One region of the Photobacterium kagoshimensis genome, then DNA from elsewhere that is predicted to be linked to it. Evidence: riboswitches for the same ligand, from Rfam matches in the RefSeq annotation. Region 1 holds a riboswitch; the other holds the start of a gene.

Region 1 (7,355 bases):
CGGCACCTAGCATATCTACCGATAAACTCCCAGCCACATCAGATGCAGTTGTTACCACGGGTGTCGCCGCTAATAACTCAGCAACACGGCATGCTAAAGCGTTCGCGCCACCACGGTGGCCTGACAACATAGGAATGACAAAATTGGCATGATCATCAATACAAATCACCCCGGGATCGGTGCGTTTATCCACCATTAGAGGAGCAATCATACGACTGACGATCCCTGTGGCGAAAAAGCAAATATGATGATCATAGTCACTGAAACGCTGCGCCATAAAATCCGACAAGGGTAAGGTTAAGTGCTGGATTTGTGCTTCATTGTGCTGAAACACCTCTTGACCAACATCTGACACAAACACAGTGGCAAATGGCAAGGTCTTTGCCAATCGCTGAGCTTGCTTAGCACCGTGAAGGGTGATGGCATAAATGGCTATTTTCACGCAGCAGATTCCTTGGCTAACGATGAGGCTTGGGTTTGCTGACCTAGGGTTTGTTGAGCTGAGATTTGCTGAAGCGATTGATCAGTCGAGTCTTGCTCTACGGACGTGCCGCGCAACACACCACGACGAGAGCGTACTGAAAGCTGCACCATAGAGAAATAACGGTGGCCCTCAGGCACGTCACGCAAGTCTTGATACACTTCTTGCTTGTCGGTAGTGGCATGCGACACATAAGTGGCACAAGCGAGCATATCCATGCTTTCCAGTAGCGCAGTTAACTGAGGAACAATACGGCCTGCTTTGATCAACATGATGGTATCGAACTCTTCGACTAAGCGCGGTAAGCACGATAATCCCCAAGTGGCAGGCACCACACAAAAACGCTCTTGGCCGTCAGCTAAAGGAATTTGGGTTTGAGCGGGAATAGCTGTGACCGAGGTAATACCCGGTACAATTTCAACCTCAAGCTGTGGCAGTAGTTCTTGTAACTCTTCTTGAATATAGGCCCAAGTGCTATAAACCGAAGGGTCGCCTTCTGTTGCAAACACAACATCTTTACCTTGTTGTAAGCGCGCAACTAACGACAATGCCGCTTCACGCCACGCCGGAATATTAATCTGCGGATCGCGACTCATTGGAAAGTGCAAAAACAGCTTTTCGCCCTGCATCTCGTCATCTTGTACTGCACCTGCGACGATCTTGTGAGCAAAAGATGCCTGTGAGCCTTTATCCTTTTCAGGAAACGCCACAACATCCACTGTACTGATTAATCGGTGTGCTTTTAATGTCAGTAGTTCACTGTCGCCAGTCCCCACCCCTACGGCATAGAGCTTGCCTAATTGTTTAGTCATTATTATTTTCGCTGTGTAATTCTGTTTGAAGACGTTTATCAAAGATAAAAAGATGAATCGGGTTTTCTGCTTGATAGCGGGTGTAATGTGCTAATGGTACGCCCTGAGAAATAGAGACCATTTGCACTAGCGCCTTGACGTTGCGCTGTTTTGACCAAGTGTGAAGTTCGGCGACTGAGTCTATGGTGACGGCGGTGGCAACAATAACGCCATCATCGGCTAAGCGCTGCCAGCATGTATCAAGGATTGCTGCCATTTCACCACGACTGCCACCAATAAATACGCTATTAGCTTGAGGTAAGTTGGCCAATTCCTCGGGCGCTTTCACTTTGAGCAGTTGTACATTGTCGGTCGCATGAGCAGCAATATTGGCTTCAATCGATTCATAACAATCACGATTAGATTCAAGGGTATAAACCTGTCCCTGCCAACACTGCTTAGCCGCTTCAATCGCGACTGAGCCTGAACCTGTACCTATGTCCCAAACGCTGTGGTCAGGGCAAATACGCATGCTGCTCAAAGCTAAATGACGAATAGGTTGCTTGGTGATTAAACCACGCTTAGGCATGCGTTTTTCAAATGTGTCATCGGCGGCATATTGACCATACCCACCCCAATAAAGTGCTTGCTGGCGTTGTAACACAACAAGATTAAGCGGATTAAAATCCTCAACTTGCTTTGTGGCTAATTCAGCTACTGTAAAAGCTGTGACCTTTTCTTCTATCCCGCCTAGCTGTTCACAAACCCATACCTGCCAATGCGCCTGATGATAAGTCAGTAAGTGCTTCGCTATGGCGCCAGGATGATTATTGCCGTCGGTTAACACACAAAACAGATCCCCTTGCTGTATTTGGCTGACAAGGCCCACTAACGGACGACCATGAACAGACAAACAAGTGGCGTATTGCCACGGCAATGCCAAGCGACTAAACGCCAACTGCATGGATGAAGGACTAGGAATAAAACGCAGCTCTGCTGAGGGTAAGTGGTTACTTAGTGTTTTACCGATACCGTAAAACAGAGGATCACCCGATGCTAAGATAACCACACCGCCCTCCTCACTTTCTTCTAATACTGCTGCTAACCATGCTTTATAGCCTTGCGCCATGGATAGCCGCTTCCCCTTGCATTGAGGAAACCAAGCTAATAAACGATCGTTACCTGCAACCACCCTAGCTTGCGCTACCGCGTTTACCGCACGGCTGGTTAAGCTCATGCAACCATCTTCAGGCACACCCACAACCGTGATCGCTGGCAGCTCAGAAGGGGCAATATCACCACTGAGCATTAGACCGACTCCATCAGCAAAGCATGAATCGTTGAAACCACTAATGGGCTTCCCCCTTTGCGTCCCACACTGGCGATATAAGGAATAGTGCTTTGTTCAGTCAATGCTTGCTTTGATTCTTCCGCTTTCACAAAACCAACAGGAATACCTATGATGAGCGCAGGTTTAGCCTCGCCGGCTTCCACCATACGTAAAATTTCAAACAAGGCTGTCGGCGCGTTGCCAATAGCAATGATAGCGCCATCTAATACACCAGCATCTCGGGCATATTGCATCGCTTGTATGGCTCGGGTTTCACCGCTGGCTTTGGCCCGTTCAATCACTGTCGGGTGGCTGATAAAGCAGTGCGCTTGGTTACCATGTACTGATAAACGCTGCTGGCTCAGTCCCGTTGAAATCATGGTGACATCGGTAATAATTTGGGCCCCCGCTTGTAGGGCTTGAATACCCAAACTCACCGCATTATCACTGAACTGAAAGAGCTGGGCATATTCGAAATCCCCCGTGGTGTGGATGGCGCGACGCACCACATTCCATTCAACAGGTGTGAACGAATGCCCACCGTGAAAGGCTTCTATTTCATGGTCGATAATCGCGAACGAATTATTTTCGATTTGTCGACCTTGTGCAGTCATTTGCTGCATCTTATTCATGGTATGTCCTTATGAGCTGAGGGGGATACTTGCGCACTTTTAATATGAATATTGCTTTTGCTTGTGCTGTCACTAAGCATGTGATGATGAGATGGCGAGCGGTGCATGGCCAATAAGCGACCATCAAAATCAATTAATCGAAATTCGATATCAAGATAATGATCAACGTATACTGCGGCATGTTCCGCTGCTTGTTGGCATAGCAAATCTAAAAAAGCTTGAGGGGACGTTTCACGCCATAAATCTAAAACATGGCGGCCCGTATTCGCATCTCTTATTTGCTCGCACAGTTCAGCTGCGCACTCACTTTGAATCGCAAGATCTGCCAATAATTGAAAGTCGATGGCACGGCCTGAGACATGTGTCATCATGTGACCAGCCACCATTTTGGCTAGCTTGCCTATCATGGCGACAACCGTTACTTTTGGGACGTGATAACGCTTACTAGCACGTAAACCAACGCCGACAAAATCGCCCGCTTGAATAAAACAGATACTGTCTAACTGCGGCAGCATTGCCATAGCGGATTTTTCGGAGCGAGACCCCGTCGTGAGCACAACATGATTTTGTTGATTCGCGTTAGCAATTTGCACAGACTGGCGCACTGAAGCAGAAAAAGCAGAGGTGGAATAAGGTTTGACCGTGCCACGCGTGCCAAGAATAGAAATGCCGCCGATTAACCCGAGGCGAGGACCTATGGTTTCTTTGGCGCGTTCTTCACCATCAGGTACACGAATTTCTAGCACGATACCTTGCTGACAACAATTACGTGATTTGGCATCAGCGTTTAGGTTCCATTCGAGCTGCACCATATCGAGGATATTAGCCCGAGGCACAGGGTTTATCGCAGGCTGGCCAACGGGTAACTCCAGCCCTGGTAAGGTTACTCGCGCAACCCCAACGCCACCATCAAGTAAAATGCCTGATTGGTCGCTCCATTGCGCAAAGCACTGAATTTCAGCGCCATGGGTACAATCAGGATCATCGCCTGCATCTTTAATAACCCCAGCAAGTACACCATCGCAATGGTATTCAAGTCGTGCAATAGCAAAGGTAGCCGATTCAAGATTAGGCAAAGTAATAGAAATAAACGGCAGAGATTGCCCTGTCAGCAAAGCATGAACAGCGGCACGACTGGCAGCCGCAGCACAAGCACCAGTCGTAAAACCAGAACGTAAATCGGTGCGTTTTTTTGAGCGCTTAACCTTGGTGACCAAAGCTCGCTCCACAATTTTTATGATTCGCCATAGCGCCTTACCATTCCATAGTGGTAATGCTGTTTAGCTTTGCGAAAAGCTCGACATCCATTACTGGGGTTCAAATACAATTACCCCCGAATAGCCGAACGCAACGATAGAGAAATCGCTGGAAGGTACGATGCTGAGTATCCCCGCTCAGAATTCGGAAGCGAATGAAGTAACAGGTATCCTGACTAACGACTAAACCGCTTCAACCCCTTCCCGAATAATATCGTCATTACTCAGTGGCTTTGTTAAAACTCATCGCTTACAGTTGCGGGTACAGCTCAGGTTTCTCACCTGATTCCCTGCATGGCTGATAAAGGCTATTTTGCTGCGATTATCTCTCACCATGGTCACTCAGTATTCAAGCTGGAATGACATTACTTATTATGTGGTTTATTATCGAACTAGTTTAATGATATACCTCTAGTTATCAACACTAATATTTACTTTTCATTCACTTAAATTAAGCTGAGATGGCATTAGCTCAAATATTTTCATTGCTGTATTCACGGGAATACCTTCTCCGTATGACCACGATACTCGGCCATTGACAATATTCCATGCGCAGCGAATCCACTCGCCGTGACTCACCACGTAAACTGTTTTTCCTGCGTGTCGACTGACCAAAGTCTGTAAAAAATCGGCTACTCGCCGCTCAAACATGAGCTCACTCTCTGCTAATAAACCTGTCGCTATCGTATCGTACGCATCCAGTCGTTTTTCATAACGGCTTTGATAAGCTAACCAGTGTTGAGTATGTAAAAAACCGTCAACACATTCATTTTTTTGCTTACCTTCGAGAATACCAAATCTTCTTTCGCGCAGGCGTTGATCTGGCACGATATGACCGCCACTCTCGTTACAAATAATACGAGCAGACGCCAGAGCTCGGCCAAGGTCACTTGAATACACAATATCGGCGGGGTATTTTCGACAGCATTGGCTTGTTGATATCAAACAGGCGAGCTGCTTTCGACCTTCAATCGTTAAGCGACTGTCTCGCCAACCTTGTAACTTACCAACAAGATTCCACTCAGTTTGCGCATGGCGCACCATAACAAGCCGAACAGACGGTTTATTATCATTTATCTTCATTTGCTGTTTTATCGGCGCCACCTTGAACCTGTAATAATAAGTTTACACTTTAGTGTATTTCTTCGAAAACAGCATAAGGCAATGGTATAGCCGCGATCAAACAAAGTCGGTATTATCAGCCCAAGCAAACTTATTGCCGCTTTTCACTTTTTCGTACTCAGTGAAAAGCCCGTAAGCCCTTTATTTTTGGTCATTTAAAGGCTTACACTAGTGGAAGGCCATAGTTCGGTCAAACTCGCCTTCCCTATTCCTCTCTCAACCACAGCTACGATAATATACTTGGTATATTGTCGAATTTCGTGTATCTAAAATTCAGTCTTTTGTTTACTTTTTACTACATCCATGACAAAACCCATTGCGTCATAGTCTTAGCTAAGTATTGTTTCGATGAAAAAAAACCAAGTGGCAAGCACTTGGTTTTAATATCACCGCGATGTTATTACACAGCGAGCAGTCGAACTATGGTTACATGCGTTCCACTTTCATTTTTGGCACTTTCACATCTACAACACAAGTCATTTCCATGTGACGTGAAGGCAGCGTTTTAGTATCACAATGACGAAGCTGAGCCACACCAACACCAACAGCCTTACTGGTTAAGCAAGATTGCACATCACCGTATGATGACTGTGAACCATTGCGGTCTAACACAGTTTCATTTTGGGTAAAGTGCTTCTCAATAGCGACACCATTTGTTTCCATCACAGCTAATGATAGCGCACGGTCACGGGCTGCTTCTTCAAGTGTGGTAATGCTATCGCGATCCCCCCCTGCCACCACAACGGTTTGCTCAGACGTAACATAAATACGCTCGCCTGCGGCATCGGTTTCATGAATAACATGCAGCTGTAGCTGGCTTTCACATGAGCTTACATCACCAAAGATTTTCGATTTTGCTGGTGGAACGTGAACGGTCACACTCGGCTCAGATGCACAGCCAGCAAGTAAAAGTAATGCTGTTGCTGCACTAAGCAGATTTAATTTGTTCATCGTGGTTTTTACTCATTTGGAAGTAGTTTTCAACCATAGGAATCGAGTCTAAGATTTCCATGTTTTTTGGATCAATCACATTTGCTTGCTTGATCAGCTTGTAAGCATTTTTAAATTCACTCTCAAGGAATTTAATCATACCCATGTTGTGGGTTGCAATCGCCTGATCAACAACGTTAGGTGATGCCTGCGCTATTTGCTGATACATGGCATAAGCTTGATCGTAACGTTGACGCTGCGCATATTCATTCGCAAGATCAATGCTTTCATCATCACCGCTTAGTAAGCGAACCGTAATATACTTCTGGTGTGGCGTTAGATCTTGAGCAACATGAACTGAAAGGTCTTCTAAAATCGAGTTGTTCATGCTATCCCAACCTTGCAGTTTCGCGTGCGCTGCACCTATGCTATCTAGGTCATTTTTCTCACTACTTGATTGGCTAAAATAGTTACCAGAGGTAATTTCATGGCCATTCTTTTTCACAGAGTAAGTGACTGTCGCTGAACGCGTGCGCTTTGCGTAGTAACGGAAGTAATTACCATCTTCCGATTTCACTTCTTCTTTCCATGTCGATTCATCTTTGTCCCAGCTGATCTCGCCAGTAACAACTATGCCAAGCGCTTTACTTGCTGGGTCAACATAACCGTATTCACGGATTTTACTACGCAGCATCTTCGAAAAAACGGGACCTTTGCTTTTTTCAGAAGAAGAGAAGTTGTTCACTTCCATTTGCTTGTAATTAATACCTTTGTTACTTGGCGCTGCAATGGTTGAGCCCACTTCAGTGTAAA
Region 2 (7,355 bases), on a different contig from region 1:
CCCCCAACCCACGGAAGATGGAGGCATATTCACTGCCGATCACGCCAGCGCCATAAATAATAATATGGCGAGGATCGTGCTTGAGCTGCAAAATCGAATCGCTGTCATATACTCGCGAGTGATTAAAGTCGACATCTGTAGGCTGGTAAGGCCGTGAACCTGTGGCTATAACAAAAGTATCGCCACGGTATAAATCATGGCTACCGTCTTTATTACGAACTTGTACCGTATGGCTATCAACAAAGCTGGCTTCACCAAAAAGAATGCTGCACTGATTACGGTCGTAAAACCCTTGGCGCATACGGGTTTGTTTATTTACGACATCTTGAGCATGGCCTAAGATCTGGCTGAAGGTGCTATGCAGACTTGAATTGTTTTTGCAGTACAGTGGGTTTTGGTTGAACTCGATAATTCGGCTGACTGCGTGACGAAGTGCTTTTGAGGGGATGGTTCCCCAGTGAGTACAACCGCCACCGACGCTATCTTCGCGCTCAATAATAGCGACATTGAGACCTGCTTTGGTTAGCCCCATTGCAGCCCCTTCACCACCTGGGCCGCTACCAATTACGATGGCGTCAAAATGCTGGGCGGTTTGTCGGTTTTTCTTTGTCATGGGCTTGGCCTTTATTATCATCCATGCAACATTGCCATAGCAGCAGTGTAACCCTGATTGTGCTGGTGGAAAATCAGTTGATGGCCATAGCTCGGTAACGATCACGTTGTCAGCGCATGCAAACTAACCTTGCAAGTCTCCTTGACGAAAATATGCTACTTTGTGAGCCAGTAGTTAAAAGTGACAAATGTCGCTTTGATTCAGTTTAAGTCAGGACTTACTATGGTCTGATTAATTTCATAAGAGCCTAATCGAAAGATCAGGATTCTCGCTGAACTGGTAATAAAAACCGCGTATAGTTGCAGCAAAGAGTATTAGAGAACCAATAGATTCATGGGTATTAGGGCTCAACAAAAAGAAAAAACCCGTCGCTCGCTTATTGATGCTGCATTTAGCCAGCTTTGTGCTGATCGTAGTTTTTCCAGTTTAAGTTTGCGTGAAGTTGCACGCGAAGCGGGGATAGCTCCCACCTCTTTTTATCGACATTTTAAAGATATGGATGAGCTTGGCCTTACCATGGTTGATGAAGGTGGTTTGATTCTGCGTCAGCTGATGCGTCAAGCTCGCCAACGTATTGCCGAAGAGGGAAGCGTGATCCGTACTTCGGTCGAAACCTTCATGGAGTTTATCGAAGGTAGCCCAAACGTATTTAGGTTACTGTTACGTGAGCGTTCAGGCACTTCGACCGCCTTTCGTGCTGCAGTAGCCCGTGAAATTCAACATTTTGTGGCGGAACTTGCCGAGTATTTAGAGGCCAAAACAGGGGTGACGCATGAAGAAGCGTACACCCAAGCGGAGGCGTCAGTCACATTAGTATTCAGTTCTGGTGCAGAAGCACTGGATCTAGACAGTCATGCGCGTGCTGAGCATGCCGAACGGCTGATCATGCAATTACGAATGATTGCAAAGGGTGCCTATTGGTACCGCAAAGAGCGTGAGCGTCGTGAGCTCAGGCAGAAACTCTAACCTTATTTTGCTGGTGAAGAATATGAACAAGGAACAAGTAAAAGCTGAACGTAAAACATTGATTTTGTCTTTGTTAGCGGGTTTATGTGGCAATGCAACGCTGGCGGTATTTACGTCAAGTGCCGTTGCCTTCTCCGTTTTTCCTGTGATCGCTTTTGCCTTGGCAGTGTACTGCCTATACCAAGAATACTTAACCAAACCTATGTCTGAAGGCACGCCTGCGATTGCATTTGCTTGTTTCTTAGTGGGTGCATTTGGCTACTCATCTTTCCTACGCGCACAAATGCCAGAGATGGGGTCAAACTTCTTACCACTGATGATTTCTCTAGGCTTGTTGTTCTGGGTAGCGGTGAAACTAGGTGTGATGGGCAAGAAAGACGAAGCGGCAGCTTAAGCGCTTATTCGCTCAAAAAGGTAATAAAAAAGGCGCTGAGAGCGCCTTTTTTGCATCTATTGTTCGCTACTGTCGCGTTTATTTGCGCTCTAGTAGGACACCCGCCTCCATATGATGGGTGTAAGGGAACTGATCAAACAGTGCAAAGCGCGTGATATTGTGCGTTTCGCTCAAAATGGCCAAGTTATCTTGTAGCGTTTCAGGATTACATGAAATGTACATAATACGTTCGTAACCTTGCACCATGCGACAGGTGCCTTCATCCATGCCTGAACGTGGCGGATCAACGAAGATGGTATTACAGTTGTAGCTTTGTAAATCCACGTTTTGATCTTTTAGGCGGCGGAACTCACGTTTGCCTTCCATTGCATCGGTAAAATCTTCCGCAGACATACGAATGATTTGTACGTTATCAATGTTGTTTACCGCAATATTGTATTGTGCTGAATCAACCGACGGTTTGGCTAACTCTGTTGCGAGTACGCGGTCAAAATTTTGCGCCAGCGCCAATGAGAAATTACCGTTGCCACAGTAAAGCTCAAGCAGATCACCTTCACTTTCTGCTGTGCAGTCAACAGCCCACTCCAACATCTTCTGCGCTACTTCACCATTTGGTTGAGTGAAGCTGTTTTCAACTTGCTTGTACGTTAGAACGCGATCGTGCACTTTCAGCTTTTCGATAACGTGCTCTTGGTCGAGAACAATCTTTTGTTTACGAGCACGGCCGATGAAGTTCAGGTTAAAGCCTTCATCATTTAAACGCTGCTTTAACGCTTTTGCTTCAGCTTCCCACTCTTCATCCAGTTGGCGGTGATAAAGCAGTGATACCAGAATCTCACCGCTTAATGTGGACAGAAAATCCACTTGAAACAGTTTGTGACGCAGCGCTTTAACAGGCTTTAATGCATCGACCAGAAGTGGCATTAAGTCGTTAATTAGACGGCTTGCTGCTGGAAATTGATCGACACGGTATTTCTCACGCGTTTCTTGATTGAACATGACGTAGTAAAGATCTTCACCTTCATGCCATACGCGAAACTCTGCACGCATGCGGTAGTGCTCAGCAGGAGAGGCAAAAACCTCAAGCTCAGGCGTCTCAAAATCTGCGAAGATATTTTGAATACGTTCTGCTTTTTCATCCAACTGAAGTTGGTAATCAGCGGGATTGATTGCGGTGGATGCCATTTGTTTGCCTCAAACTGCTCAAATTAAGAGCGGAGATTTTATTGCATTGTTGGGCGATGTCCAGCTTTGAGGCCGAGAAAGTGTCAAAGCTGGTGCTTATTTACTGCTAAGCATAAACAAAGCTAGACAATTAATGTTGAGCTTACTAGCATTCGCGATGCGCTGGTTTGCCATAATGGCTAGGGAATACGGTGGAAATCCGTAACTGACGCGCAGCGGTAATAGAGAACGAAAGCACATGGACGTTGTTCCAAACACTGTTTTGTCTATTTAGCTCAGCAATAGATGAAATGGGAAGTTGTTGCCGTAGGCGGTGTAAACCTTGCTCTTAAGTCCGAATACCAACCAGTGCTTCGAAGCAATGTGCTTAGTAATAAACGCGACTTAAGGTATCCAATCTAATGAATAAAACGCTCTTAGCAGTGGCGTTAGCCCCTCTATTTTTCCAAAGTCAGGCTTTTGCGACCGAAACATCAACCGATGATGTGATGGTGGTAACAGCAAACCGATTTGAACAACCTCTTTCTTCTGTTTTAGCTCCTATCAGTGTTGTTACACGTGAAGAAATCGAAGCTATCCAAGCCAAAGCGCTGCCAGAGGTATTGCGCCGTTTACCGGGTGTTGAAGTTGCACAAAATGGTGGCTTAGGACAAAACGCTTCAGTTTATATTCGTGGTGCAAATAGTAACCAGACACTAGTGCTTGTTGATGGTGTACGAATTAGCTCGTCAATTGGTGGTGGTGTTAACTTTAACCGCTTCCCTATTGGTTTAGTTGAGCGTGTTGAAGTTATTCGTGGTCCTGGTGCTGCAAAATATGGCTCAGATGCTATTGGTGGTGTGATCAATATTATCACTCGCTCTCAGCAAGGCGATGACACTAAGCAAATGACATTAGGCGCTGGTAGCCGTGCATATAAAGAAGCGAACTTTGTTGCTAAATCTGATGTGAGCGATACCGGTCATTTACAGGTGGCCGCAGGTTTCGTTCAAACGGATGGCTATAATGTGCGACCACAGCCAGGTAAGAACGATGGTGTAAAGCACGGCTACGATAGCAAAAATGCACTAGTGGGTTATGAGCACCAATTATCTGACAACACTAAAGCCTATGGCTCAGCGAGCTGGTATGAGAATGAAGCTGAGTACGATAGCTATGGTGTCAAAAACTTTGGTTATGTGCGAAACCAGAATGTCACCGCGCAGCTTGAACACCAAGCAGCAGCATGGCAAACGCAGTTTAGTACGAACTACCAAGATACCCAATCACGTAATTACAGCCAGAGTGAGGGTAAAGATAAGGCGAGTACTCGCACAAATTCCGATATGTTCAATGTGCAGTGGGCGAACCTTTATCAGCTAACCGATATGTTACAACTGGGGGGCGGTCTTGATTGGCGCCGTGAAAAGTTAAAAGATGATGCGTTAAGTTATGGTTCAAAACATAAGCTAGCGGGTGAAAGTCGTAATAATTACGGTGGCTATGTTTCAGGTCTAATGGAATGGAACCAACTAACAGTTGAAGGTAATGCTCGTTACGACAAGCATGATAAATACGATAACTACGCGACGTGGTCTTTAGCAACTGCCTACCAAATCAATGAGCAGCACCGTGTTCGAGCGAGCTATGGCACGGCATTTAAAGCACCTACGTATTCTGATTTAGCGTCTAAGCCTGAATTGATGCCTGAAGAGTCTAAAAACTTCGAGCTAGGAGCATCGGGTTATTATGATTTTATGCAATGGAATCTTGCGGCTTATGATAACAAGGTTGATAACTTAATTATTTGGTATAAAGGCGCAGACGGTAGATTTAATTCTGATAATGTCGATGCTCGAATTAAAGGCATTGAGTTTGATGTTCAGTTTGCGACGGGTATTGTAAATCATACGGTTGTTGCTGATTTTAAAGATCATAAAGATGCGAAAGATGTTCAGCTAGCACGCCGTGCAAAACAAAATTATAAGTGGATTAGTGATGTGGCATTTGGGGATGCTACGGTAAGTTTAACTTACTTATATACAGGTAAGCGTTTAGATCTACCGACTACAGCTCCTACAGATGATAGTTACTTGCCAGCAACAAGTCTGTGGGATTTATCGACAACGTATCAAGTGACAGATGCTTTGGTCGTACGTGGTCGAGTAGATAACCTGTTTAATGAAAAGTACGAAACCGCTAAAGGTTACCCTGCGCCAGAACGTGCCTTCTATGTGAATGGTTCATACCAGTTCTAAGCAAAGATGCTTTTTGTACAAGGCCGCTATTTAGCGGCCTTATTTATATCTTTGATGATTATTTAGTTTGGGGCATCATTCATGACACAGATTAACGTCATTATCAGTTGGAGCTCGGGCAAAGACTCGATGTTGACACTACTTCGTTTATTAGACGACCCTCAATACCGAGTTGTGGGTTTGTTTACCACCTATCTTGAAGATGAAGTGCCTTTTCAGGCCACACCGATTGATGTTGTTCGTCAGCAAGCTAGCCTGATAGGTTTGCCTTTGATTACCGTTGCGCTGCCAAGTGTGTTTCCACCTAATGACGTATACCAGTCTATGGTGGTTAATGGTTTAAAAGCCTCTAAGCTTGATATTGATGCTATCGCGTTTGGTGACATGTTTTGCAATGGTATTGCTGACTACCGCCGTAGTTATATTGAACCTGCTGGATGGCAATGCGTTTTTCCTTTGATGGGAGAAGATAGCTCTCTACTAGCGCAGGAAATAATTACGCGTGGTATCCAAACACTAGTTACAACGGTGGATACTCAACAATTGGCGGGTGATTACTGCGGGCAATGGTATACGCCTGAATTTATAGACTCTTTACCTAGCGGTGTTGATCCCTGTGGTGAAAATGGCGAGTTTCATACATTAGTGATAGCAGCACCTTGCTTTAAAACTCAGCTCGTTATTACCCCTTCATATATAGAGCGAACATCCAGGTTTCATTATCAGCGTTATCAATATAGCGATAGCACAGGTAGTTTCTGAACTGTTTAAATCGCAGTATGATAGCCTCTGTTTTTTCGTGTAGGTGTGGTGTGTTGTGAAAAGTGTTCTGATTTTTGACTCTGGAGTCGGTGGGTTATCTGTATACCAAGAGATTCGTGCACAGCTCCCAAATGAACATTACATCTACGCTTTTGATAATGCCGCTTTTCCTTATGGCGAGCTGGAAGAATCAGTTTTGATTGCGAGAACGTTAGAGATCGTGTCTCGTTTAGTGCGAAAACATAGTGTTGATTTGGTTGTGATCGCGTGTAATACCGCGAGTACCATAGTACTGCCAACATTAAGAACACAATTAGACATTCCTGTCGTGGGGGTGGTTCCAGCAATTAAGCCAGCAGCAGCGTTAAGCGAAAAGAAGGTTATAGGACTATTAGCAACACCAGCAACAGTTAAACGCCGCTATACCCAAGAATTAATTGCTGAATTTGCAAAAGATTGCCAAGTATTGATGATAGGTTCAACACGATTAGTTGAAATTGCAGAGCAAAAACTACGAGGTGAAGCCGTCTCTGTTGCAGAAATCCAGGAAATACTTTTACCCTGGCTAGATCGCGTCGATGGTATTGTTCTTGGCTGTACGCACTTCCCGTTAATTAAAGATGAAATCCAGCAGGTGTTCTCCACTCCGGTGCAAATCATTGATTCAGGAAAAGCGATAGCTAACCGCGTTAAAGCGTTATTGGGTGAGAGTGCTGGTCAGGGCGATAGCAAAAAAACAAACATTACATATAACAGTGCCGCTTCACATCATGAAGCGGCACTGAATGTTTTTCTTTGTCAGTTGGGGTTAAGTCCTATTCAGAATCTAGATCTTCCCCATTTTTAGGTTCATTGGCTTCACGGACTTTTAATGTTCGTTGGCCGTATTCTTTGTTGTTTAAGTTTGCGATAGCGGTACCAACATCGGCACTGTTCATAACAACAAACCCAAACCCTCTACGCTTACCTGTACGTTTGTCTTTCATTAGACGAACAGCGAAAACTTCACCGTGTTCAGAAAAAAGATCTTTTACGTCATTTTCATTAGCACGGTAAGGTAAGTTACCAACGTAAATTGTTTTGCTTGAGCTAGCGGTAGAAGATGAGTCATCAGAAGTTGCGGCTGTAGAAGATGTTCCTTGCATAAAGTGGACAGCTAACCCAGAGAGGATGACACCTAACGCAAAAGCGATAGAAG

Evidence for each region. A riboswitch is a leader RNA that binds a small molecule or an ion and turns the genes downstream of it on or off. The one in region 1 is predicted to bind cobalamin.
Region 2: it holds a riboswitch for cobalamin, as region 1 does, so the genes downstream of both, L4C35_RS19530 (TonB-dependent receptor domain-containing protein) here and L4C35_RS17395 (cobalt-precorrin-5B (C(1))-methyltransferase) in region 1, are expected to answer to the same signal.

What each region holds. Positions count from the first base shown of each region.
Region 1 covers NZ_JAKJSO010000018.1:127,074-134,428, forward strand. Annotated here, with positions in the region: gene L4C35_RS17375 (cobalamin biosynthesis protein) at 1-442, opposite strand, end outside; gene cobI (precorrin-2 C(20)-methyltransferase) at 439-1,293, opposite strand; gene cbiE (precorrin-6y C5,15-methyltransferase (decarboxylating) subunit CbiE) at 1,286-2,581, opposite strand; gene L4C35_RS17390 (precorrin-8X methylmutase) at 2,581-3,234, opposite strand; gene L4C35_RS17395 (cobalt-precorrin-5B (C(1))-methyltransferase) at 3,231-4,451, opposite strand; cobalamin riboswitch at 4,636-4,832, opposite strand; gene L4C35_RS17400 (histidine phosphatase family protein) at 4,929-5,573, opposite strand; gene L4C35_RS17405 (hypothetical protein) at 6,039-6,563, opposite strand; gene L4C35_RS17410 (tetratricopeptide repeat protein) at 6,541-7,355, opposite strand, start outside.
Region 2 covers NZ_JAKJSO010000022.1:98,347-105,701, forward strand. Annotated here, with positions in the region: gene sthA (Si-specific NAD(P)(+) transhydrogenase) at 1-613, opposite strand, end outside; gene fabR (HTH-type transcriptional repressor FabR) at 947-1,579, shown strand; gene L4C35_RS19520 (YijD family membrane protein) at 1,602-1,973, shown strand; gene trmA (tRNA (uridine(54)-C5)-methyltransferase TrmA) at 2,052-3,158, opposite strand; cobalamin riboswitch at 3,305-3,522, shown strand; gene L4C35_RS19530 (TonB-dependent receptor domain-containing protein) at 3,560-5,395, shown strand; gene L4C35_RS19535 (Dph6-related ATP pyrophosphatase) at 5,477-6,157, shown strand; gene murI (glutamate racemase) at 6,213-7,004, shown strand; gene L4C35_RS19545 (RNA recognition motif domain-containing protein) at 6,973-7,355, opposite strand, start outside.